Regions from separate parts of the Paenibacillus sp. S25 genome, predicted to be linked through region 1. Evidence: riboswitches for the same ligand, from Rfam matches in the RefSeq annotation. Region 1 holds a riboswitch; each other region holds the start of a gene.
What was found. A riboswitch is a leader RNA that binds a small molecule or an ion and turns the genes downstream of it on or off. The one in region 1 is predicted to bind cyclic di-AMP.

Region 1 (7,269 bases):
TTTGAAGGCATCTTCCACACAGGAGGACACCGCTGCGCTAAGATAGCCGTGAACGGTCTGTTCTACATCGTTTCCGAGGAGGAAGTTAATCCAGGTGTGAACGGTAGCGAGTGTGCCAATCGCATTGTATTGAATGAGTATGGATTCCAACTGGTCAAATTCAAGCCAAGGATAAAGAGCCTTAGCGAGCTTGAGCAGACGCTGGCCGGATAGACGAAACTCCTTCACATGCTGCCAGGAGGGACGTTGGGTATGCAGCATCTTATCAATGAGGGCGATCCGCCAACTGTCATTCTGCTGGATGGCGACATACAGACTTTTGATAGCCATGCCGTCAACGGTTGTAAATTGAGGATACAAATCATCCAGCATGTAATGTTCCAGGTCTTGTAGACTGTTCAAATGTCCGTTACGGAATAGTTTCTCCAGTCCGTTAAAACGGGTGAAGCCACCAACAGGTAGGGAAGGGTCCAACAATAATGCATAGTTCAGCAAACGGTTGCCTTTATGCAAGGTGGTTCGCCTCCTCGAAGTGAATCCTTATGTTATGTTATTTAACTCTTTACTTTGGGGAAACAAACTGTATTCGAAATATATGTAATATATATTTACATTTAAATAGCTTTTGTGTCAAATTAAATATTCTTATCGCTCATATATGTTAGTTAAAATAACATATAAAATAATTATTATGTTTTTGTTTACAAATAGTTGATGAGAGAGTATAATAAATCTGTTGCCTCATTACATTATGATTTGCGGTCGTGGTGGAATGGCAGACACGCTATCTTGAGGGGGTAGTGGGCGTACGCCCGTGGAGGTTCGAGTCCTCTCGACCGCATTATATGCAAGACTCAGTTAAAAAAGCATCCTGACACGGTTTACGTGAAGGGATGCTTTTTTTGTTAAGCATTTTTCGTTATATCCTTTAGCCACAGAAGCAACGGTAGACAATAGGTCATTTATTAACTGTGATAAAGAAGGATGTCAGTTTTGCTGCAAAAGCTGCTCTATATCTCCCGCCAGCTTATCTGGAGTGGTTTGCGGTGCATAGCGCTTAAATACGTTACCTTCTCGTGTAATTAAGAATTTAGTAAAATTCCATTTGATCGCTTTAGACCCTAATACCCCCGGAGCAGTTTGGGTCAAGTAGCGAAATAAGGGGTGCGCTTGATCGCCATTGACATCTGTCTTGGCGAACATCGGAAAGGTAACACCATAATTGATCTGGCAAAACTCGGAAATCTCCTCGCTGGAACCTGGCTCTTGTTTGGCAAATTGGTTGCTGGGGAATCCCAAAATTTCGAGCCCCTGTTCATGGTACTGGTCATATAGCTCTTGTAGCGCTTTGTATTGGGGGGTTAACCCACATTTGCTGGCAGTGTTCACGATAAGCAGAACGTTCCCTTCATATGTGGATAACGGAATTTGTTTCCCTTGCAGGGTTTGCGCATCATATTCATAAACGGTCATAGTATCTCTCCTTATTCAATATTCAGCAATTAAATTGTAAGCAATTAAAAGCGAGGTTGCAAGTTTTGAAAAGCTGTATCAAGCCTTTAGCCGCTGTAAAATCGTATTTTGTTCAAAACAGTAAATCGCACCGCAAATGGAGCGAATTAAGGTGTTTCTTCTTATAAAAGCGGGTTCAATCGGTGTTTAGCTGGTACATATAGCGTATTTTCTTCTCTTTTTACAAAAAAAGGCCAAAAACGCCCTACCCTACGCCAATATTGACATGCTTGTCATTTTTGAAAAGGGATGAAAAACAGAGATTGAAGGAGCTGTGATAAGCATAGTAGTATTGTAAGCGCTATTATTAATATCCTAGGCTCTAAAGGCCGATTTATAACCCCGCAGTTGAGCTTTACAGTCTTCCATGCGCGGGTGTATGATTCAAGACGTAATTTCAAATTAACTTGAATGAAGCAACAACGAAATGTCTATAGCGCTGAATTTTGCAGTTGCAAAAGCGGGGGAACCAATCGAGACTGTACGGCTTCGGAAGCCGTGTGTCTCATGGGGTGAATTTTCCGGTCAAGTGCCAGAAATAGGGCGACTCTCACGTCCGAATCCGACAGCTAACCTCGTAAGCGTACAGGGAGAGGCAACAAACCGCCGTGTGCAGCCATGGTTTATTTTATCATGGATATGTAAGAAGCCGGAGGAAAGCCTTTTTCCTTCGGCTTCTTTTTGTTGTCTTTTTATACCGGGAGAGGAGCTACTGATGGAAGGTCGGTTAATTATTGTCACTGCACCGAATGAAGCGGGCAGAAGTTTTGTGAAATTGCTTATTTTCAAAAAATTGGCGTTTGCAGTTCTGACGAATAGCGCCCAGGAGGAACGACAGCTCAAAAAAATGGGTGTGGAGCACATTGTCCGCATCAATACTATGCAAGCAGGAAAATGGAATTTTCCAAAAAAAGAAATTGGTAGTGTGTATTTGTTCGAGAACAGCTTGAATCTAACTTGCCGTTTCCTGCAAATATGTCGGCCGCTAACATCGGAATCGATCTATGTTATTACGCACGGCTGTAATCCACAAGGAATTTATCGGGGATTGGGAGCGGATCATGTGATCTACACATTGAACGGAGAGGTGGGTTTTCTGCTGAACGGATAAGCACTTATAACATAGTTGTTTTATGATTTTATGATCAAATAAGAATGGCGATCTGAGGACCGATACGGAGGGTATAATCATGATGGATATATACATGTTGCTCGTCATGGCTGTGAGTTATGGAGTGATACTGCTGTTTGTACGCTGGTGTGATGCGCAGACCTCTAAAGGAGGACGAAGAGGATGATCGTTATACTTGGGCTTACGGCTATTGTGTTTATGTATTTAATCTACGCACTCCTGAACCCTGAAAAGTTCTAGTCAGCTATAGGGGATAGAGCGGGCGGGAACAACAGATCTGAATATTAAGCATCATAGGTAGCAGGTTTTCGCAAACGTGTGCACACAATTGGTGCTCTGGAAGCAGGTCTGTTGTTCCAAACGCAGGAGCATTTTGAAGGAGGAATAAAGGATGGAGCTGCTTCAAATTGGAATTGTGATCGTCATATTGCTGCTCTTGGTAAAGCCAGTGGGCACTTATATGTATCATGTATTCTCGAATGAACCCAATCGGACGGATCGGATTTTTGGCGGAACAGAAAAGCTGATTTATAAGATAGTAGGATTGAAGAAGCTGGAGAGCATGCGTTGGACTACGTATGTTATGAGTTTCATTGCAACGAATGTCGTGCTTGTGGCGATCAGCTACTTGCTGTTGCGTATACAGGGAATGCTTCCCGGTAATCCTGCGGGAAACAGTAATATGGAAGCATCACTAGCTTTTAATACGGTAATCAGCTTTATGACGAATACGAATCTCCAACATTATAGCGGAGAAAGCGGGCTTACGTATCTGACACAGATGGCGTTCGTCACGATGATGATGTTCACTTCGGCTGCTTCCGGTTTTGCGGTTGCTGCGGCTTTTATGAGGGGATTGACGCGGCGCGGTGAAGGGATGGGCAATTTCTTTCAAGATTTTATTAAAGCCATTATAAGAATTTTCCTGCCGCTGGCCTTTGTGCTTACGCTGGTGCTGGTTGGATTGAAGGTACCACAGACGCTACAGCCTACGGCGGATCTTACGACACTGAGCGGAACACAGCAGCAGATTTCTATGGGACCCATTGCTTCTCTGGAGTCCATCAAGCATTTGGGGACAAACGGGGGCGGTTATGCGGGAGCTAACTCTGCGCATCCTTTTGAAAATCCAAGTCCTTGGACGAACGTGCTGGAAATTTTGGCAATGTGGGTAATGCCGGCTTCATTGCCGTATACCTTTGGATTGTTTGCCCGTAATCGTAAACAGGGCTGGATTATTTTTAGCTCCATGATGGTATTGTTTCTAATTTTTCTATCCATTACGTATGTGTCTGAAAAGACAGGTAATCCGTTAATCCAGACACTGGGTGTGGATGCTTCTCAAGGAAGCATGGAAGGGAAAGAGGTTCGTTTCGGCATTGGACAATCGGCTTTATTCACTGCGGTCACAACAGCGGCAACGACAGGTTCGGTCAATAATATGCATGATACACTAACCCCACTGGGTGGTATGGCTGCTTTGGGAGAAATGATGCTAAACGTCATTTTTGGCGGCAAGGGTGTCGGGCTGATGAATATGCTGATGTATGCGATTCTGGGTGTGTTTATATGCGGACTGATGGTCGGGAGAACTCCGGAATTTATGGGAAGGAAGATTGAAGGCAAGGAAATGAAGCTGATCGCGATTGCCATTTTGGTACATCCGTTTCTCATTCTCGCCCCAACTGCACTTGCATTTATGAGTCATTGGGGATACGATGCGGTCACTAACCCTGGCTATCACGGGTTAACTCAGGTGCTCTATGAATATGCGTCATCTGCCGCAAATAACGGTTCGGGATTTGAAGGTCTTTCGGATAACAACGTATTCTGGAATATGACAACGGGGATGGTTATGTTCTTCGGACGATATGTATCTATGATTGCATTGTTGGGTGTGGCGGCTTCGTTGAATGCCAAAGCACCGACTCCGGTGACGACGGGGACACTGCGCACGGACAACAAGTTATTTGGAGCTATTCTGATCGGGGTCGTGCTGCTGATTGGTGCGTTGACCTTTTTACCCGTCATCGTATTGGGACCTGTTGCTGAATTTTTGACCATGTGAAGAAGAAAATGAGAATGGATGAACGGGGTGTTTGATCATGAAGGAACAGCGCAAACACATGCTGGACAGAAGCATCTTGAAGCATGCGATCAAGGATAGCTTTATAAAATTAAATCCGATGATTATGATGAAAAATCCTGTCATGTTCGTCGTGGAGATCGGTACATTGGTCGTGCTGCTAATGTTACTGTTTCCCGGTTATTTTGGAACTGGCAAGGAATTGGGCTTTAACCTGGCCGTGTTTGTTATTCTGTTGTTTACGTTGCTTTTTGCTAATTTTGCCGAAGCGCTCGCGGAGGGGCGGGGTAAGGCACAAGCTGCCTCTTTAAAAAAATCCAAGCAGGATACGCAAGCTAACAAGCTCATCGGAAATGACATTCAGGTGGTTAGCTCAACCGAATTGCGTAAGGGGGACGTGGTTATTGTCTCCCAGGGCGAAATGATCCCAAGCGATGGTGAGGTCATTGAAGGCCTGGCTTCGGTGGATGAATCTGCAATTACGGGCGAATCGGCTCCGGTCATCAAGGAATCGGGTGGTGACTTTTGCTCGGTAACCGGCGGGACGCGAGTGGTCAGTGACCGGATTAAGGTGCGGATTACGACAGAGCCGGGCGAGACATTTATTGATAAAATGATTTCGCTCGTGGAAGGCGCACAGCGGCAAAAAACGCCGAATGAGATTGCACTGAACACTTTGCTGATTAGCTTAACGATTATTTTTCTAATTGTAGTGGTTACGCTAGCGCCGATTGCCCGTCATTTTAATATTGATTTGCCTGTTCCTGTGCTGATTTCGTTGCTAGTCTGTCTGATTCCAACCACGATTGGAGGACTGCTGTCAGCCATCGGGATTGCCGGTATGGACCGGGTCACCCAGTTTAACGTGTTGGCCATGTCAGGCAAGGCGGTAGAAGCTTCTGGGGATATCAACACGATGATTCTGGATAAAACAGGTACAATCACCTTCGGGAACCGAATGGCGAGTGAATTCGTGCCTGTAGAGGGCGTGGAGAAGGCAGAGTTAGTGAAGTGGGCAGCGATTAGCTCTATGAAGGATGAGACGCCAGAGGGGCGCTCAGTTCTCGAATTGATGCGCAAACAGGAGCATACGTTGGATGCATCCTTGGCAGCAGGTGGAACTTTTATCGAATTCAAGGCGGAGACCCGGATGAGTGGTCTGGATCTGGCCGATGGACGAAAGGTACGCAAGGGCGCGGTGGATTCTGTTCGGCAATGGATCGTATCGCAAAACGGCAGTGTTCCAGCCGATCTGGAGGAAAAAGCGAATCAGGTAGCCTCTGAAGGAGGTACACCGCTGGCAGTCGCGCTGGATGATCAGATATACGGCATTATTTATCTGAAGGATACAGTGAAGCCAGGCATGAAGGAACGGTTTGATCAGCTCCGGGAAATGGGTATCCGTACAATCATGTGCACCGGAGATAATCCACTGACAGCAGCTACAATTGCACGAGAAGCGGGTGTGGACGACTTTGTAGCTGAGAGCAAGCCGGAGGACAAAATCGCGGTTATCCGACGTGAGCAGGAACAGGGTAAGCTGGTTGCCATGACCGGAGACGGCACCAATGATGCACCTGCGCTGGCGCAAGCGGATGTCGGTCTTGCCATGAATAGCGGTACAGTCGCGGCCAAAGAAGCGGCTAATATGGTGGACTTGGATTCCGATCCGTCCAAAATTATTGAGGTGGTCGCGATCGGCAAGCAGCTGCTTATGACGCGCGGAGCATTGACAACGTTCAGCATTGCGAACGATGTTGCCAAATATTTTGCCATCATCCCGGCGATGTTCATGCTGGCCATTCCACAAATGGGCGCTTTGAACGTCATGGGGCTTGGCTCCCCGCTGTCCGCTATTTTGTCGGCGCTGATCTTTAACGCGGTTATTATTCCGCTTCTGATTCCGCTGGCCATGAAGGGTGTGAAGTATAAGCCGATGAGCTCGGATCGCCTGCTGGGACGGAATTTGCTGATTTACGGTCTGGGCGGTATGGTCGTACCGTTTGTTGGCATTAAGGCCATTGATTTGCTGGTGCATTTGTGGATTTAGCGCAGAAAGGGTGAACGACATGAGTGGTTTTTATCGGATGATGTCTGGACGCAGATTTGCTGCGCACGAAAAAGCCGAATTTGGCGGGCAAGGTCATAACAAACGTACAGGGACCGGGACAGTGTCGGGAGGACAACCGGAGAGACAAGAGATGCGAGGAAGTGCAGTTATTGGAGTGGCTTTGCGAACTTCAGTGCTGATGATTCTCTTGTGCGGTTTGGCATATCCGCTAGTCAGTACAGGAGTAGCGCAGGTTCTGTTTCCACAGCAAGCAAACGGCAGTATGCTTCGTGACGCGGAGGGGCGGGTGGTCGGCTCCGAACTGATTGGGCAGTCCTTTGCCGATTCGGCGTTTTTTCAAGGTCGGGTATCGAGCGTTAATTACAATGGGGCTGGTTCAGGCTCAAGCAACTACGCGCCGTCGAATCCAGCCTTGATACAGCGAGTCAAGGACTCTATTGCGGATTGGCAGAAGCATAACCCGGATGT
Region 2 (7,269 bases), 1.4 Mb from region 1:
TTAGAGAAGCTTTGAAAGAGGCTGGTTTGCACCCTGAATATGATTTTGAAATTGATTTTCCGACAGATCTTCCTTATGATGTGTTTCGGCAGGGTGGCTCGACGGACAACCAGATTTTACTGCTTGGACGTCAGGGCGAGGTGAGTGAAATATCCGAAGTTTCGGAAATTGTGCGCTCAATAAGTGGTATTCACCGAGGAAAATATCATATGTATTTCCCCCAGAATAAATTGAACGCGGTAAAAGACAGACTTCCTGCCGAAATAAGGAATTATTTTGTCAAAGAATAGACAACTATATAGAAATATAAGTAAAAAAAGGAGATGTAAACCTTGGATTTATTCGACACCCATACTCACTTGGATGCACCACAATTTGACGAAGATCGTGAAGAAGTTATAGCACGTGCTGTCGAATCAGGAGTAACGCGGATGATCAACATCGGATTTAATCGTGAGACCATTCCATCCACTATGAAATTGGCTGAGACATATGATTTTATTTATGCGGCAGTTGGATGGCATCCGCAGGATGCGAATACAATGCAAGAGGGCGATTTAGAATGGATTGCATCGTTATGCAGTCATAAGAAGGTTGTAGCCATTGGGGAGATTGGTCTGGATTATTATTGGGATACTTCACCGAAGGATGTTCAGCATCGGGTGTTTCGAAATCAAATTGGTCTGGCTCGTGAGCTCAAAATGCCCATTGTTATCCATAACCGGGATGCGCATGAAGATATTGTTAGGATTTTGCGCGAGGAAAAAGCGAGTGAGATTGGCGGAGTCATGCACTCCTTTTCGGGTAGCTGGGAGACAGCCAAAATGGTGTTGGATATGGGATTTCACCTTTCCTTCGGTGGTCCAATAACGTTCAAAAATGCCAAGCAGCCAAAAGAGGTGCTCGCACAGGTGCCGCTGGATCGTCTACTCATTGAAACGGACGCTCCCTACCTGACGCCGCATCCGTTCCGCGGGAAGCGAAATGAGTCCGCACATGTGAGACTGGTAGCAGAGACCGCAGCCCAAATCAAAGGGATTACAGTGGAGGAATTAGTGTCAATAACGACCCGAAATGCCTTGGAACGATTTGACATTCAATGAAAAAGTGAAGAAATCGATCAAAATAAAGAGATAGACGAAGCTAATCATGAATTTGTTGCAGGAAACTCGAGAATATTACAATATTTTAACCGAATATTTTAAAAAATGTACTTGAAACCTGCTTTACAACATGCATAGAAACAGGATATCATCTTTTCAGTGAATTGTTGTTTGAATGTAAACATCAACAAGTCATTTCATGAACCAGTCTCGCTGAGTCCCTTTTACAGGGAACGGGGGAACCGATATGGCTTACAGTACGTCCGGCGTATGTGCAAGAAGGGAACGTCTCTTCCGCCAGCCGGCTCGACCGAAATTCTTTTCCAGGATGGGATTGAATAGGTGGAGGAGCCGTATTTCGATTTCTTTCTGGGTCTTCGGGGTGAATGTGAAGGCGACCGCCATGAGCGGTTGACCCAAGCTAGGGCGACTCTCTACGTCCGAACCCGACAGCTAACCCCGTAAGCGTAACAAGAGAGAAGCCATCTCGTGCATGAGTTTTCCCGCATATTCACACATGCCGGAAGCCACGAAAGAGCTCTCTAGTCTCTTTCTCTGGCTTTTTTTGTTGTGAATAAAAGAAAATCTGTCATCATACTGTGGTTAAACAGGGGAGGACAGCATGCCGCGAAGACGGGTACATGGTGCAGGACAGTCGCAGTTTGGGCTTGTCTTGTAGAAAATCTGTTATAGTCACGTCAAATCTCAACTATGTCTTACTCCAGACGGCGGGCTATGTAAGGAGGACGGAGGAAATGGGCATTTTCCAAAAAGAGGAGACCCATGAGTCACGCTCATCCAGCATGTCTTACGTATTGCGTTGGAAGCAAGAGAATGTGCGCCAGGCTGCCTTGGTTGCTATTTTTCTAATCGCGCTAACGATTATGATTTCAATTCTGATGTACACGCAATCTAAAAAACAAGTCTTTTTTGTCATCGATGGCAAGGCATCTGCGGTAGAAACCCGGGAATCCAAGCTTCAAGATTTGCTGAGCGAGCATTCCATTTCACTTCAGCCGCATGATACAGTTTCCATGCCGCTAAATGGAGCAGTACAGGATGGGGATCGCGTAGTCATTAAACGTGCCAATCAAGTTAAAGTATCTTCAGGCAATGAGACGAAAAAGCTGTACACAACAGAAAATACAGTAGAAGGTGCCATTCGTACCTCGGGCTATAAATTATCCTCAACGGATAAAGTTTATCCTGCGTTGGATGCCTCTGTTTCGTCTAACATGGACATAAAAATCGTCCGTGTGAAGAAACAGCAGGTCGAACAGAAAAAACAGGTGCCTTATCAGGTCATCAAAACGGCCGATCCGAGTCTTTATAAAGGCGATAATCGGGTCATTCAAAGCGGCAAATCGGGTGTGGTAGTCCAGCACGTTCAAAAGGTATACCATGATGGAAAGTTGGTATCCAAACAGCTGGTAAACAAGGAAGTTGCACAGAATCGTGTGGATAAGGTCATTGCTGTAGGAACGAAGAAAAAACCGGTCGTTCTTGCTGCTTCCGTCGGTCCCAATGATGCGGTTAAGGCAACAATGGTTAGTTCGGGCAGTGCTGTCCGTAAAGCAGGCGTAAATTTTAAATATAGCAAAGTTTTACAAAATGTCTCCATGACGGCGTATTCCTCACAGGAGCCAGGGATCGGTACACGTACTGCATCCGGCGCACGTGTCACGGAAGGACGCACCATCGCTGTCGATCCGAGTGTAATCCCAATCGGCTGGTGGGTCTATATCGAAGGGGTGGGCTTCCGCCGTGCGGAGGATACCGGTGGCGCGATTAAAGGTCACAAAATCGATGTGTATTATGAGAGTTTAAGCCGAGCCAACCAATTTGGTCGTAAGCACGGTAAAACCGTATATGTTATCGGACCCGTAAAGCCTGAAATCAACTAAAACAGGTTGTGTATGTTGAGGGCAATGCGATAGTATTAACAACATAGTTATGCCATGCTAAGAAGAGGATATCCTCTTCTTATTTTGTTTTCAAAAGCAGGGAAAGATAAATATAGCTTGCTTTGTAGCAGTGGAGGGAAACGCAAATGATCAAGGAAGTGATCGTGGTAGAGGGCCGGGATGATACGGTGGCCATTCGCCGCGCTGTTGAAGCGGATACGATAGAAACTGGCGGCTCAGCCATTAATAAAATGACGCTGCGTAAAATTGCATTGGCGCAGGAGCGGCGGGGGGTCATCATTTTAACCGATCCTGATCATGCAGGGGAGCGCATCCGTAAGATTATCGCTTCCAAGGTGCCTGGCTGCAAGCAGGCCTTTATACCCGAGGCAGAAGCGACGCGCAAAGGAGATATTGGCGTGGAGAATGCCTCACCGGAAGCGATCAGACACGCTCTTGCACGGGTCCATACGACAGTGGAAGGCGCCGACCCGCTGATTGAGTGGGCGGACCTGATTGATGCTGGACTCATCACCCATCCCAATGCTGCTGCACGCCGTATGGCCTTAGGGAATGTGCTGGGTATTGGTTATTGTAACGGAAAGCAGCTACATAAACGGCTCTCTGTATTTCAGATCAGCCGCGAGGAATTTGCCGGGGCGCTGGCACAAATTGAAAGTGAAGGATTGTGATATCTATATGACAGGGATTCAAGATATAGCAACACCGCGGCGTACGAAGGACATTATTCAACGGCACGGTTTTTCGTTCAAAAAGAGTTTGGGACAAAATTTCCTGATTGATCAGAATATTCTCAATAAGATTGTAAATGCTGCCGGATTGGATGAGACAAAGGGCGCACTTGAGATCGGTCCTGGGATTGGTGCTTTGACCGAGAAGCTGGCCCAATCGGCCAAGGCAGTTACCGCTGTCGAGATTGACCAGCGGCTGCTGCCAATTCTCGAAGAAGTGTTGGCCCCTTACGAGCATGTGAAGGTACGTCATGGAGACGTGTTGAAGCTGGATTTGCGCGAGGTGTTCGCAGCCGATTTTGCAGACGTGAGCAAAGTAAGTGTTGTGGCTAATCTACCGTACTACGTTACTACACCGATTCTGATGAGGCTGCTGGAGGACAAGCTCCCTTTGGAGAATATCGTTGTTATGATTCAAAAAGAAGTGGCTGAGCGCATGGCTGCGTCTCCTGGGACGAAGGATTACGGTAGCCTGAGCATTGCGGTCCAATATTACAGCGAACCTGAATTAGTCTGTATTGTGCCGAATACAGTATTTATTCCCCAGCCGAATGTGGAGTCTGCAGTCATCCGATTGCGTGTACGGGAAGCCCCTCCAGTGGAAGTGGTGGATGAGAAGCATTTCTTTGAAGTGGTTCATGCTGCTTTTGCCCAGCGTCGTAAAACCATTTCTAATAACTTAAAAAGCCGTTTCTTCACCAAAGAGAACAGGGACACGCTGGAGCCGTTGTTGCAACGAGCTGGTATTGAACCCTCGCGTCGAGGAGAAACGCTAAGTATTGAGGAATTTGCGCGTCTAAGCGCTGTGCTGTTGGAGGCAGGTATATCCTAAGCTGGAACCAAACTGTGCGTTCACCCATACGATATAGGAGGGGTGATACAGTGTGATGAGTTTAGGAGACTTGGTCGTTCGGAAATCGTACGGCGGAGATGTCACGTTTCGTGTTGAGGACATCCAGCGGGATAAAGCGATCATTAAGGGAATAGAATTTCGGCTGCTGGCCGATTCCCCGGTGAACGATCTGGTCAGAGTGCCTGCAGACCAGATTAGCGGTAAGACTCAGCAGGCCCACATTAAGGCTGGTGAGTCTCTTAATCTGTTGCAACGGGCACGCCAGCAGCAAGCTGCTCGTAGTCAGGCAGCTCTGGTTGGGGACTGGAGTGATCCGGTCGAGTCAACGTATTTTGAAATGCCGGGAAAGGTTCTTCATCTGGATGGAGATCCCGGCTATTTGAAAAAATGTCTCAGTTTATATGAACAGCTCCGTGTTCCTGCAGAGGGACATCACGTTCACGAATCGGCAATGGCGGACACGTTGTACCGACTGCTTCCCCGTATCCGTCCAGATATCGTAGTCATTACCGGACATGACGGTGTGCTGAAGCAGCCACAGCCTTACGATTTGTACAGCTTGAAAAGTTATAAAAATTCGCAAAATTTTGTGGCGGCGATTCAGGTAGCAAGACAATATGAACGTCATCTGGATTCGCTGACGATTGTAGCAGGGGCGTGCCAGTCCCATTTTGAGGCGCTGCTACGTGCGGGGGCGAACTTCGCCAGCTCACCAGGGCGTATCCTGATTCACGCGCTGGACCCCGTTTACGTGGCTGCCAAGGCGGCCTTTACTTCGATCCGTGATACGGTCAACATGGGGGACCTGTTTCACCAGACAATCAGCGGCAGTCGCGGAGTGGGTGGAATTGAAACTAGGGGAAGCTATCGCATCGGCCTGCCGAAGCTTGAAAATTTGTCTACGCTTAAAGTAACGCCTTCCGCAATCTAGGATTCAAATGTGCCAATAGGATTAATCTGAACAAAAAGCCTCTGCTTTCAGAGGCTTTTTGTCATTTTTTATATAAATTATTCCTGTTCGCAAAAAATTAAATTGACAACTTATTTTTCGTGTTGCTATAATATTTAGCTTGATTTGACAATCCCTCTAAAATTCGTTATAATGGACAAGGAAAGAGGTGGTCGTTAGGCAATGGCTAAAAATACGCTGTTGGAAATCAAACGCAGTCTCGACGCACATGTAGGGCAAAAAATTTTGCTGCGGGCTAACGGCGGACGCCGTAAGACCGTCGAACGAACTGGTGTCTTGGAAGAAACGTACCCTTCTGTTTTTATCGTCAAGCTGGATCAGGAGCAACAGACGTTTAAACGTGTCTCCTACAGCTATGCTGACATTCTTACCGAGTCGGTGGAAGTCAGCGTATATGATCCCGACTCCCATACAAGTGTAGTCGAATATTTTGAAACACCTTAATTGATTTCGTGATTTATACCAGCTTTGCAGGTTTAACGATGGCTTCGTCATTTCAAATGACGGGGCCGTTTTGTATATACAGAGCAGGATGAAGCATGACATCTCTGCACATACTAAGCCGGGAATGATCTTCCTTATTCCATTGCCGAAGGAGGCGTATGTATGAGCCGAAGAAGACGGAGTGTCATGTCGGAGGAGCTAAAGTACGAGCTAGCCAAAGATCTTGGGTTTTACGACACGGTCAAGGAAGAAGGCTGGGGAGGCATTAAAGCCAAGGATGCGGGCAATATGGTCAAGCGGGCTATCCAACTTGCCGAGCAGGCAGCTTCCCGCAAATCGTAACCATCGGTGGTGCTGATGAAAAGCGGGGATATCCGGGATTAGACCGGGTCATCTCCGCTTTTTTGAACCTCATGACTTGACACGCTGAGTCTGATATAATATGTTAAGCTGTCTTGAGGGAAAAGTTGAAGGTGGGTGAACGCCTTGAAAATATATGAAAAAGCACCGGCGAAAATCAATTTAATGCTTGATGTTCTACGTAAGCGGGACGATGGCTATCACGAGGTCGAGATGATTATGACCATGGTCGATCTTTCTGACCGATTGACGATGTCTGAGTTACCGCGTGATACCATTATTATTTCAAGTCAAGCCGGGTACATACCATTGGATGAAAAGAACTTGGCTTTTCAGGCTGCGCGTCTGATCAAAGAACGTTATAACGTGTCTACGGGCGTCCACATCCATCTGGATAAGCATATCCCGGTGGCGGCAGGGTTGGCGGGTGGAAGTAGTGATGCTGCCGCAGCGCTGCGTGGACTGAACAAGCTATGGAAGCTTGGCATCTCGGATGCAGAATTAAGGGTGCTGGGTGCTGAGTTGGGCTCAGATGTACCTTTCTGTATTACAGGGGGTACAGCTTTAGCGAGCGGACGCGGAGAACTGCTCAAGCCACTTCCGAATCCGCCACAATGCTGGGTGATCCTTGCGAAGCCGCCGATTAATGTGTCGACGGCTGAAGTATATGGTCGTGTCAAAGCAGATCAGATTACGCACCACCCGTCTGCCCGTCAGATGGAGCATGCAATCCGCAACGCTTCTTTTACCGAAGTATGCAACGCGCTGGGGAATGTACTTGAGGATGTAACACTAAAGCTGTATCCAGAGGTAGAGCATCTTAAAAGTTCCATGATCCGCTTAGGAGCAGACGGTGTGCTGATGTCAGGTAGTGGACCTACGG
Region 3 (7,269 bases), 1.3 Mb from region 1:
AACATTTTATAGCGAGCATACTTTACATCCTTTCACTAAAATTGCATAATGATCAGTTGTAAAGTATGCACATTCATATTATATACTTACCTAAAGGAGAGTGTAATTTATGAGTGAACCCTGTGTTCCGTCTGGCGTGGTCCTAAAAGACACTGGCTTTGGATATACGTTGTCCTTAATAAGCGGTAAATATAAAATGATCATTATATATTGGCTTTTTGAAAATAAGGTTATGCGACATAACGAGCTGAAGCGAAGTATCGGTACCATTTCCTTCAAAACACTAAGCATCATGTTAAAAGAGCTAGAGGCAGATGGACTTATCATACGCAAGGAATTCCCCCAAATACCTCCAAAGGTTGAATATTCATTATCTGAACGCGGTCTTTCTCTCATTCCATTGTTAAATATGATGTGCGAGTGGGGAGAGGAAAATGGTTTGCCAGCTCTGGAGGACGGACGGCAATAGGCAATTCCTATTACAGGCTGTCAATAAAATTCAAATAATCTCGTGCGCTTTTCTCCAATTCGCTTTCGGACGTACCCATCTCATTTTCGCCAGACTGTTTTTCTGTACCATAAAACGCAAAGAACGAACGGTAATTTGCATTGCAATATAGGAAGGTTGTTTCAAAAGGAGATAATAGCTGCTCAAGTGTATAGCGATATCTTCCTTCTTCACTATAATCTTCTTTTTTACTTCCGGCAGATACTGCTAAAGCAACCTTACGATTCTTTAATTTGTCACCTCCATTTGAACCATGAGCCCAACCATAAGCAAAAACATCGTCAAGCCATTTTTTTAGGAGAGGCGGACTGTTAAACCAATAAACAGGAAACTGTAAAATAAGATTGCTATGTGATTCAATGAAGTGCTGCTCTTTTTCCACATCAATGTTCCCGTCAGGGTAAACCTTATGCAATTCGTGGATAGTATACTTTTCTGGATATTTTTTGAGCTCTTCTACCCATCGCCTATTTATGACAGATGCCTCGATGCTTGGATGTGTAACGATAACAAGAGTTTTCAAAGAATTGTCCTCCTTAAGTATTATTTATTTTTGAGTATAAAGTGAGCGCTACAAATATGTAAGTATGCACTTTCAGGACAACTACTTACTAAAAGGTTAGTGTCAACTCAGATAAATAAAAAAAGCAGCCCACAGAAGTGGCTGCTTTTTTACAATATTATTGCTGCGTTAACGCTGGGCCTATCCTTCCAGCGCCTGCTTCAATTCCTCAGGCGAAGCGTCCCACCATTCCTCGTTATGCGAAATTAGCAGGCTTCTAAGCGCTGCTCTATCTTCGCTGCCGAGATCATCCAGCATGAAACGACGCTTGAGCGCGTAATCCATACGGTTGACGTGATCGGCGAGGATTTTCCAGCCGCGTTTGGCTTCGTCGTCAATCAGCATCTCGCAGGCGGTGGCACCGCCGTACATACGTCCTTCGGACGTACGATCCACGGCTACCCATACGAGCCATACCTGGCGTCCGTTCGGTACATCCTCTTTATTCGTAGAGAACTTGATACCACGTTCTACTTTACTTTTGGCATGCATGGCACCGATATCAATTTTCGCCTCTCCTCGGTCAATAATGACCGGGGACATGCTGTTCAGGTCGATTGAGCCTGCGCCGAAACCCTTATGTTTGCTCTTGCCACTGACAATGTTCAGTGCAATCTGTTTTTTGCCGTCCGGCTGATTTTCACTCATGCGTCACTAGACCTCCATTTTCCGTCTTCACACTCATTCTACACTATAAATATTTTAACTAATAATCTCCTGAAAGCAAACATATACATGCTGTAGATGCTTGTCAACGGGAGGTATCCATTGTATGACCCCAGCACGCACTAAAATCGTTTTATTGTCTACACTAGCCCTCGGTCTCCTCGCAGGGACGTTATGGTTTGCCTGGCAGCCCCAATCGCAATCCGACCCGCAGTCCATAGGCCAACCACTATACGGCTCCCTGTCTGAGTCTGCGCTTGTCCCAAATATGGGCAAGCCTCTAGGGGCAAACATCCTGCCTGACCTGCCCAAGAACCCTCCACAGCCCGCTACAGAAATCCTCAGCAAACGGGTGGTAGAGTACCACATTGATGTGTCTCTGGAAAAAGGACAGGTTTTGCGAGGCACTGAGACCCTGACCTGGAAGCACCCGGGCAAGAAAACCGTGAATGATCTGTATCTTCATCTATACCCGAATGCCTTCTCTTCCATGGAAACCACCTTTATGAAGGAATCCGGTGGAAAGCTGCGTGGAGACACCATGCCCAAAGACGGCTTTGGCTCTATGACGCTGACTGAACTAAAAACAGAAGACGGTTTATCTCTCATGCACCGCATCCAATATGTGCAGCCAGATGACGGTAACGCAGGCGACCGTTCGCTCATGAAGGTGCGTCTACCCAAGCCGGTACGAGGTGGCGAAGAAATTACATTATATATGAAGTTTGAGGTAAAACTGCCCGCCATCTTCGCTCGTATGGGTGCGACAGATGATTTTGTAATGGCAGGACAGTGGTTCCCGAAGCTCAGCGTCTACGAGACTGCAGGGCAGCGTGGACGCGCCGAAGAGGGCTGGAACCTCCACCAGTATCATGGTAACTCCGAGTTTTATGCCGATTTTGGAATTTACAGCGTACGGATTCGGGTGCCTGAAACTCATATCGTAGCAGCGACCGGATTTCCCACCCGTGGTGCCGTCCGACAGAACGGCCAAAAAATATATCAATTTTATGCCGATGATGTACACGATTTTGCCTGGTCCGCTTCACCCAACTTTGTAACCGTAGAAGAACCCTTTTCTTCTGCTGAAGTCCCTGGTGTCAAAATCAAGCTCTACCTTGACCCGTCGCACAAGGAGCTCAAAGGGCGCTATATGAGCGCCGCGAAGGCCGCCCTTTCGTACTACAGCAAATGGTACGGGCCTTATCCATATTCCACCCTATCCATCGTGGTTCCACCCAAATCAGGCAATGGAGCCGGCGGTATGGAGTATCCGACACTCATCACAGCCGCTGCTGCGGGTAATCTGAATCCTGGCTATAGTCTGGAACGAACATTAGTTCATGAGATTGGACATCAATATTTCTACGGAATGGTAGCCAATAACGAATTTGAGGAGCCGTGGCTGGATGAAGGCTTCACCTCCTATGCAGAGGAGCGGCTTATGGAGCAAGAATATGGGCTTAGCCCCAACTTGCCATTACAATCGGGACAGGTAGCCTCCCCACAGCCGCTCAACCGCGAGTCATGGAAGTACGGCTCGGCTACTGAGTACGCGCAAAATGCCTACTCTCGAGGCAAGCTGGTACTACGGGGCATTGAACGTCAGGTGGGTATGAAAAAAATGGATCGGATTATGCGGACCTACGTCCAGACGTACCGATTTAAGCATCCGTCCTCCCAGGATTTTCAACGTATCGTGGAGAGAGTCACCGGACGCTCATGGAGCCACTATTTTGAACAGTATGTATATGACGGCCAGATGGCGGACTTTTCGGTGGATCATATCACGAACCACAAGCTGGAGAACGGATATGAAGCCGTCGTGACGGTCAGCAAAAAAGGGGCGGATTATCCCAAGATCCCTGTCCAATTTACCTTCAAGGATGGTACTACGATATTCAAGGCTTGGGACGGCGCGGGCAAAAGCACAACTTTTCGGATCAAAAGTACTTCTCCCGTTTCCTATGTAACCCTTGATCCTCTATATACCATTGCACTGGAGAATAAGCATATTAACAATAGCCTAAAGGCCGAATTGGACGAAAAGCAACAAACCCGTTGGAATGTAAGTGTAACCAAGCTGTTAGAAACACTGCTTGGAAGTCTGTCATGGTGAGGTGTCTATAGATGCGGACTGTTATAAAAGAGGGCTGGGCGCTGGTGCGCATACGATTCTATATCGTTATCATTTTATTTCTATATCGACTACTGTGGGGGGTGTTTCTCTATCGTCTGGTGCAGTCTGCCGTTATCCCGCTACTGCTCCGTTATCCTGATCAGGGTCAAAACGAACTTGGACAGACCTTGTTTTGGATGGAGAGCCAGATTGCTCTGATGGACAGCCGGGAAGTACATGTGTATTTGTGGATACTACTAGGGGCGACTGTACTACGTATACTGATCACTCCCTTCATTAGAGCCGGAATATATCAAAGCCTGCATACCGATGCTACTGAACCGCAAAGCCTGTCCTTTTTCAAGGGTATGAAACGCCATGGCATGTCGTCGCTGCTGTATTACACCATCGAGTTGGGACTGCTGCTGCTTCCCTCCTTTTGGGTAGTACCGAGACTCTACCCTATTGTAGCAGGAACGCTTCAATCTCCCTCTTACCTGCTGCATTTGTTGCCCTATGCCGTGGGATGGATGGCTTACGGATGGTTCATTCGGCAGTGCATCCTGTATATGCAACTGGGGACTGTCGGTGGTCACGCCATACTATCGTCCTTGCTCGCCTTCTTTCGCCAGCTCCTCCCAGCTGTCGGTATATCCCTTTTGCTCGGTGCTTGTGTGCTGCTGGTCTTCGGTCTATTTGGCACCGTGGCGATGATTTGGACTGGCATGCTGGCGCTCATTCTCCAGCAATCGTATCATTTTGTTACTAGTCTGGTCAGGCTGTGGCATATCAGTTCGCAGTACAGACTATGGCATACCGATATCTCCAGTAGAAGTTAAGCCCTGCCTTTATGTTTTTTACTTCATTTCCGTCTGTCGAAAAATCTCGATTCATATCCGCGCAAACGACACATAACTGAATACTGTTAACAAGATCTGTTCCTTGGACATTAGGAGCAGATTTTTTTTGTAACTTTTTGCAATGAAACATTTGCCAAAGCCAGCCGTCTTTGTTACAATAATCGCAGTGAACTGATAGTAACAACTTTGTAATCTTTATTGTAACCTTTATCTCAAAAATAACGTTATTGTGAATACTGCTCTCCAAGGTGCACATCTTAAGTTAAGCCTAATTCCTGGCACCTAGGAAGCGGGGGAACCAGTTTGGGTGAATTGATCTCGCAACAGAGTGGTCATAGGGGAACCTTCTACCGAATCCTTAAGCTAACCTCGCAGGCATTGGAAGGGGTATATTTTTTTTGAAGAAGAAGCTAACGATCGCAGCTATGGGTCTTGCCATTGCCTTTACATCTTTTACATTCGGTGGCGGCAGTGCATATGCAGACTCCAAGATGGACCAGGTCATTCAAGATGCCAAAGGAACGAGCTACAGAAGCGGAGGCACTACACTCGAGGGATTCGATTGCTCCGGCTTCACAATGTATGTATTTAACAAACTGGGAATTAAACTTCCGCATCAATCTGGATCACAATTCAAAATGGGATCTTCTGTATCCCGCGATGAAATGAGACCTGGAGACCTGGTGTTCTTCAACACCACAGGAAGAGGCATTTCCCATGTAGGTATCTTCGTAGGTGAAGGGAAATTTGCCCACTCCTCGACTTCACGTGGTGTAGTAGTTAGCTCACTGAACGAAAATTATTACGCTAACCGCTATGTCGGTGCAAAAAGAATTATGAGCACAGACGCTTACCATTCTGTAGCTTCAGAAATTCCTGATGACGACAACGTAGAATAACTAACGCACAGCAAGCTAACCCTAGCCGCAATTTGATTCTGGCCGGAATCGAATTGCGGTTTTTTATGTCCACAACATCAGCAATTATTATCATTACTGACGAACTGAAGCCTCAAAAGGTTTCAATTTTAGCGAACATCGTCGGTTTTACCGTCAGCGCTGGGGGAGCATATGAGCAGTAAATCCTTCTTATTGAATGTATACCCGACTTGAGTATGAAATAAACACGCTTGCCATTCCCCTGCAACTTGTCTACAATCTGTTGTTAATGATTGAAGTACTTGTAAAAGGAGGATGGAACACATGCCGGCCTCAATATCTAACTATCGGATCGTACCGATGGACGAGCATCAAGCGGCTGCAATCTGTGAGTGGCGCTATGATCCACCTTATAATATATACGGATGGCTCCCCTGGGAACAAATGAAGGCGCTTGAAGTCGAATTTGGAAGTCCCACGCTTCGCCAAGAGCAATATGTTGCTGTACTGGATGAAGAGAATAAGCTGACGGGATTTGCCCAATATTTCCCTATGATCGGTGTGACCCGGCTAGGTCTTGGAATGCATCCTGAAAGATGCGGACATGGCAAAGGCGCTGATTTTGTCCGTGCCATTGCAGAGGAAGCCCAACGACGCAACCCGAAGAATGAAATTGATCTAGAGGTACTTACTTGGAATCATCGCGCTATCCGGGCTTACAAGGCGGCTGGATTTGAGCTTACAGATACCTATGAACGCCAGACTCCCGATGGCAAAAAACCGTTTTATTGTATGGTATATCGTCCCGAGCACCAAACCCAGGTTCTATGATAAAAGCGCCTTCGGCATACAACCGCGATGTTGTATAGCGAAGGCGCTTTTATCATCATACGACCGATCATTACAAGCTCAATGACTGCTGCGCATTTTTTCAAAAGCTTCATTATATTGTTGGGCTTCCTTAATATCCACGGCCATAATACCGCCGTCGTCCCAAGAGGTCAAACGCAGAGTCACGGTCTTGTAATCAATCGTAATAAATGGATGATGATTGAATGCTTCAGATATAGCGGCAACTTCATCCACGAATGCAATCCCTTTCATAAAACTGGAAAAATTATATTTCCGAACGATCCAACGTCCTTCCTCCAGTTCCCAGCCCTCCAGTTTCTCCAGATGTGCTTCAATCTCTTCTTGTGTAAAAGGCATGTTACGAACTCCTCCCCGTTTATACGGAAGCCTTTCGACCGCTTAAATACGGCCAAAACTACGATATATTGGTGTACATATTACCACGGCCCCGTTGATAAATCCATAAGACGGACCTCAAATCAAAGGTACTGACGTCAGCTCCTCGTCTCCAATGAGTACATAGATACGATGGTGCTCCGGCTCATAGATCACAACGCCACTGCCTACAGTGATTATGGGCTCTGTACCCAGTGCATAGAATAAGTCTTCTGCCAAAGCTTCATTGACTTCCTGGCGTCCCGCCGGGTCCAGCCTGTCCCAATCTTCTACTTCCATCTCGAAAAATTCGTAGCTGTCTGGGATGCGTCCCACAGCCTCTGTCAAATCGTTCAAAATTTGTTCATACTCACGCCCATGCTTTACTCCCATGCCATTTCCTCCAATGGTTCCGCCATTCAATACATAATCACCTTATTATACCGGAA

Region 2: linked by a shared signal. The riboswitch ahead of KAI37_RS00140 (resuscitation-promoting factor) and the one ahead of KAI37_RS06340 (hypothetical protein) in region 1 are both predicted to bind cyclic di-AMP.
Region 3: linked by a shared signal. The riboswitch ahead of KAI37_RS00545 (C40 family peptidase) and the one ahead of KAI37_RS06340 (hypothetical protein) in region 1 are both predicted to bind cyclic di-AMP.

What each region holds. Positions count from the first base shown of each region.
Region 1 is NZ_CP073683.1:1,460,950-1,468,218, forward strand. Features, by position in the region: gene KAI37_RS06325 (urease accessory protein UreF) at 1-495, opposite strand, end outside; tRNA gene KAI37_RS06330 (tRNA-Leu) at 759-841, shown strand; gene KAI37_RS06335 (glutathione peroxidase) at 988-1,473, opposite strand; cyclic di-AMP (ydaO/yuaA leader) riboswitch at 1,940-2,112, shown strand; gene KAI37_RS06340 (hypothetical protein) at 2,228-2,623, shown strand; gene KAI37_RS26730 (potassium-transporting ATPase subunit F) at 2,807-2,884, shown strand; gene kdpA (potassium-transporting ATPase subunit KdpA) at 3,036-4,712, shown strand; gene kdpB (potassium-transporting ATPase subunit KdpB) at 4,750-6,780, shown strand; gene kdpC (potassium-transporting ATPase subunit KdpC) at 6,800-7,269, shown strand, end outside.
Region 2 is NZ_CP073683.1:28,761-36,029, forward strand. Features, by position in the region: gene KAI37_RS00130 (HD domain-containing protein) at 1-290, shown strand, start outside; gene KAI37_RS00135 (TatD family hydrolase) at 333-1,103, shown strand; cyclic di-AMP (ydaO/yuaA leader) riboswitch at 1,305-1,587, shown strand; gene KAI37_RS00140 (resuscitation-promoting factor) at 1,859-3,007, shown strand; gene rnmV (ribonuclease M5) at 3,154-3,699, shown strand; gene rsmA (16S rRNA (adenine(1518)-N(6)/adenine(1519)-N(6))-dimethyltransferase RsmA) at 3,707-4,591, shown strand; gene yabG (sporulation peptidase YabG) at 4,647-5,543, shown strand; gene veg (biofilm formation stimulator Veg) at 5,745-6,026, shown strand; gene KAI37_RS00165 (small, acid-soluble spore protein, alpha/beta type) at 6,189-6,368, shown strand; gene ispE (4-(cytidine 5'-diphospho)-2-C-methyl-D-erythritol kinase) at 6,513-7,269, shown strand, end outside.
Region 3 is NZ_CP073683.1:136,389-143,657, reverse strand. Features, by position in the region: gene KAI37_RS00570 (winged helix-turn-helix transcriptional regulator) at 110-469, shown strand; gene KAI37_RS00565 (NAD(P)H-dependent oxidoreductase) at 480-1,031, opposite strand; gene KAI37_RS00560 (YwhD family protein) at 1,212-1,718, opposite strand; gene KAI37_RS00555 (M1 family metallopeptidase) at 1,843-3,855, shown strand; gene KAI37_RS00550 (hypothetical protein) at 3,867-4,694, shown strand; cyclic di-AMP (ydaO/yuaA leader) riboswitch at 4,971-5,108, shown strand; gene KAI37_RS00545 (C40 family peptidase) at 5,114-5,614, shown strand; gene KAI37_RS00540 (GNAT family N-acetyltransferase) at 5,918-6,424, shown strand; gene KAI37_RS00535 (4a-hydroxytetrahydrobiopterin dehydratase) at 6,503-6,802, opposite strand; gene KAI37_RS00530 (hypothetical protein) at 6,920-7,213, opposite strand.